Regions from separate parts of the Pseudoalteromonas sp. 19-MNA-CIBAN-0066 genome, predicted to be linked through region 1. Evidence: predicted binding sites of a transcription regulator. Region 1 holds the regulator's gene; the other holds the start of a gene.
The links. The regulator MetJ, encoded in region 1, represses methionine synthesis genes. The targets are predictions, from matches to a motif close to TAGACGTCTAGACGTCTA.
Positions count from the first base shown of each region.

Region 2: the regulator MetJ is predicted to act here: its motif matches at 1,337-1,354, upstream of metK (methionine adenosyltransferase).

Region 1 is NZ_JBEONZ010000004.1:153,702-156,119, forward strand. Features, by position in the region: gene metB (cystathionine gamma-synthase) at 1-735, opposite strand, end outside; gene metJ (met regulon transcriptional regulator MetJ) at 935-1,255, shown strand; gene AAEZ18_RS04405 (malic enzyme-like NAD(P)-binding protein) at 1,354-2,418, opposite strand, start outside.
Region 2 is NZ_JBEONZ010000001.1:114,644-117,061, forward strand. Features, by position in the region: gene metK (methionine adenosyltransferase) at 84-1,235, opposite strand; gene tkt (transketolase) at 1,539-2,418, shown strand, end outside.

The DNA.
Region 1 (2,418 bases):
CAAGCCACGCAAAGTTAAGTAACTATCAAACGGTGCCCCCGTTATACCAATATTATTTGCCCACCAAGCCAGTTCTTCACCTAGTTCGTCAGTTGCAGCAATAACCGCACCGCCAACCACGTCTGAGTGGCCATTTATGTACTTAGTGGTTGAGTGCACCACAATATCAACGCCAAATTTAATCGGGTTTTGTAATGCAGGCGATAAAAAAGTGTTATCTGCGGCTACCAAAGCACCGCATTGTTTCGCAATATCGGTTACTGCTTTAATATCAGTTAAACGTAAAATAGGGTTACTAGGGGTTTCTATCCAAATTAACTTAGGTTTGATTACTAAAATTTGCTGCAAACTTTCTGGTTTAGTTAAATCTAACACTTCGAGTTTTAATAGGCCGCGCTTTTGTAATGAGGTAAATAAGCGATAGCTGCCGCCATAACAATCATGGGGGATCACTAACGTATCGTCACTATTAAGCAGCTGAGTGGCTAAATGTACGGCAGCCATTCCTGTTGCAGTAATAATGCCGCGAGCACCACCTTCGAGTTCGCTGAGTGCTTGGGCTAAAGTATCACGATTTGGATTACCACTGCGGCCATAGTCATATTGACGTTTTGTATCAAAGTCGGCAAACGAATAAGTGGTTGATAAATACAGCGGAGGCACAACCGCGCCATGGTGCTTATCAGCATCGACACCACTGCGAACTGCAATTGTCGCTTTATTTTTTTCACTCATATTTATTACCTGCTTTATTTAGATGTTTAGACGTCTAAAACAGTAATTCATTCAACTTAAGAAGTCAAAACATTTAAACACCTAGCCATCTGTGCAACAAGTATTTGACTAATTTGTTTAAATCGATAGAATTTCACGCATATTCGCGCTATTTTTTAGTAGGGTGAGCAATTAATAATCTGAGGCAACGATACATCTTATGGCAAAATGGAATGGCGAGTATATTCACCCATACGCAGAACACGGGAAAAAATCAGAGCAAGTTAAAAAGATCACCGTTTCGATCCCGCTAAATGTATTAAAAGTACTAACCGATGAACGCACCCGTAGGCAAATTAATAACTTACGCCATGCAACTAATAGCGAGCTATTATGTGAAGCATTTTTGCATGCGTTTACTGGGCAACCGTTACCTAACGATGATGATTTACGTAAAGATAACGCCGAAAAAGTGCCTGAAGAAGTGAAAAAAATAATGCAAGAAATGGGCTTAGAAGTTCCTGTTTTAAACGAAGACTAAACAGCGGCTTTTAAACAAAAAAACCTCAGCCATGCTGAGGTTTTTTTATGGCTATAAATTACACTGAAGTAACTTAATACCGAGCAACATAATGCTGCTTATTCCATATAGTTTGCTGGCAGCTCTATTTGCGCTACGCCTGAAGCAATGGCTGCTAATGCAACTGCTTTAGCAATACGCGGCAATAAACGCGGGTCCATAGGCTTAGGAATAATATACTCTGCACCAAACGCTAGCTTATCTACACCGGCAGCTTTTAGTACTTCTGGTGGAACCGGCTCTTTGGCAATACTACGAATAGCTTCAACTGCTGCAATTTTCATTTCATCGTTAATTTCACTGGCACGCACATCAAGTGCACCACGGAAAATAAACGGAAAACACAACACGTTATTAACTTGGTTAGGGTAATCTGAGCGCCCTGTTGCCATAATTAAATCGCTACGTGCGCCGTGTGCCAATGCCGGATCAATCTCAGGGTCTGGGTTCGAACAAGCAAATACGACTGGCTTTGCCGCCATTAATTTTAAATCATCGGCCGATAATAAGTTAGGGCCCGACACACCAACAAATACGTCAGCATCTTCAATTACATCTTGTAATGTACGCTTATCGGTATTGTTAGCAAATAACTGTTTGTACTCGTTTAAATCATCACGGCGAGTGTGAATAACACCTTTACGATCAAGCATATAAATATGTTCACGCAGTGCACCACACTTAATTAATAACTCCATACAAGCAATCGCTGCAGCGCCGGCACCTAAACATACAATAACTGCATCTTCAATATCTTTGCCTTGCACTTCCAGCGCATTTATCATGCCTGCAGCCGTTACAATAGCCGTGCCGTGCTGATCATCATGAAAAACAGGAATACTACAGCGTTCAATAAGCGCCTTTTCAATTTCAAAACACTCTGGTGCTTTAATATCTTCAAGGTTAATACCGCCAAAAGTATCAGCAATATTAGCCACAGTATTTATAAAGTCTTCGGTGGTGCGGTGTTTTACTTCAATATCAATTGAGTCAATGCCTGCAAAACGTTTAAACAACAACGCCTTGCCTTCCATTACCGGTTTTGACGCTAAAGGCCCTAAATTTCCTAAACCTAAAATAGCAGTACCATTGGTGATCACTGCAACCAAATTACCTTTACCTGT
Region 2 (2,418 bases), on a different contig from region 1:
TATGTTTCACGGCTTGAATAATAAGCTTTAGATATAAAAACGACCCTTAAAAGGGCCGTTTATATTTTTAATAGTATGTTGGCTTAAAGACCAGCAGCAGCGCGAAGTGCTTCTGCTTTATCAGTACGCTCCCAAGGGAACTCTTCACGACCAAAGTGGCCGTAAGCCGCCGTTGGAAGGTAGATAGGGCGCTCTAAATCAAGCATTTTAATTAAACCGTAAGGGCGCAAGTCAAAGTGCTCACGAATAAGCTCAATTAAACGGCTTTCTTCTAGTTTGCTGGTACCAAAGGTTTCTACGCTTATAGACGTAGGCTCTGCAATACCAATAGCGTACGATACTTGTAGCTCACACTTATCAGCAAGGCCAGCAGCAACAATGTTTTTAGCAACATAACGTGCAGCATAGGCAGCACTACGGTCAACTTTTGATGGATCTTTACCAGAGAAAGCACCGCCACCGTGACGAGCCATGCCGCCGTAGGTATCTACAATGATTTTACGACCGGTTAAGCCACAATCGCCCATTGGTCCGCCAATTACAAAGCGACCTGTTGGGTTAATAAAAAACTTAGTCGCGCTAGTAATTAGCTCAGCAGGAAGTACCGGCTTGATGATAGTTTCCATCACCGCTTCGATTAAATCTTTTTGTGAAATATCTTCGCTGTGCTGCGTAGAAAGTACAACAGCATCAATACCTACTGGCTTGCCGTTTTCGTATGCAAACGTAACTTGTGATTTTGCATCTGGGCGTAACCAGTTAAGCTCGCCGCTTTTACGAACCTGTGCTTGGCGCTGCACTAAACGGTGTGAGTAGGTAATAGGAGCAGGCATTAGTACTTCAGTTTCGTTACATGCGTAACCAAACATTAAGCCTTGATCGCCAGCGCCTTGCTCTTCTGGGCTAGTACGGTCAACACCTTGGTTAATGTCAGGAGACTGTTTACCAATAGTGTTTAAAATTGCACATGAATCTGCATCAAAACCCATATCTGAATTAGTGTAGCCAATGTCGCGAATTGTTTTACGTGTAATTTCTTCGATATCAACCCATGCGCTAGTAGTGATTTCACCACCAACCATAACCATACCGGTTTTTACGTAAGTTTCACACGCAACTCGGGCATGAGAATCTTGCTCAAGGATAGCATCAAGTACCGCATCAGAGATTTGATCGGCGATTTTATCCGGATGACCTTCAGAAACAGATTCAGAAGTAAATAAATGTTTTGCCATTGTATTTCTGCTCACAAATATTGCGCTTCACAAACGTCGGTATTAGCGCTTAAAAATTAAGGGGCGTATTTTATCGAAAACAAAACACCTTGCATAGTGTTTTTACGCCTAGACGTCTAAATAAAATATTTAATAACTTTTCGGTCTCAAAAAATATTCATAATGACCTATTATTATGGGTTTTTAATTGCACACCGCCCCTACAATAAGTAAGAATGGACTATACACTAGTCGCCAAGTTATACGGCGGCATAATCGAATACATAAATACCCGCGCAAAAATATATTAAGGTAGGAGAATTCATGCCATCTCGCAAAGAACTTGCAAATGCTATTCGTGTCTTGTCAATGGACGCAGTACAAAAGGCCAAATCTGGTCATCCTGGAGCCCCTATGGGCATGGCAGATATCGCAGAAGTATTATGGCGCGATTATCTAAAACATAACCCAACAAACCCAGAGTGGGCTGACCGAGATCGCTTTATATTATCGAACGGCCACGGTTCAATGCTTATTTATTCTTTATTACATTTAACGGGTTATGATTTACCGTTAGACGAAATTAAAAACTTCCGTCAAATGCATTCAAAAACACCTGGTCACCCAGAGTACGGTTATGCACCAGGAATCGAAACTACTACGGGCCCGTTAGGTCAAGGGATCACTAACGCAGTAGGTATGGCAATTGCCGAAAAAGCGCTAGCTGCACAGTTTAACCGCGAAGGTCACGATATTGTTGATCACTTTACCTATGCATTTATGGGCGACGGCTGCCTAATGGAAGGCATTTCTCATGAAGCAGGTTCACTTGCAGGCACATTAGGCCTAGGTAAACTTGTTGCATTTTGGGATGACAACGGCATTTCAATCGATGGCGAAGTAGAAGGTTGGTTTACCGATGATACGCCAGCTCGCTTTAAAGCGTACGGTTGGCATGTAATTAGCGGTGTTGATGGCCACGACAGCGATGCTATAAGTGCTGCAATCGCAGAAGCTAAAAGTGTTACCGATAAGCCATCACTAATTTGTTGTAAAACAATTATTGGTTACGGCTCACCTAATAAGTCGGGTAGCCACGATTGTCACGGTGCACCACTAGGTGAGGACGAAATTAAAGCGTCTCGCGAATTTTTAGGTTGGACTGGCGATGCATTCGAAATCCCTGCAGACATTTATGCACAAT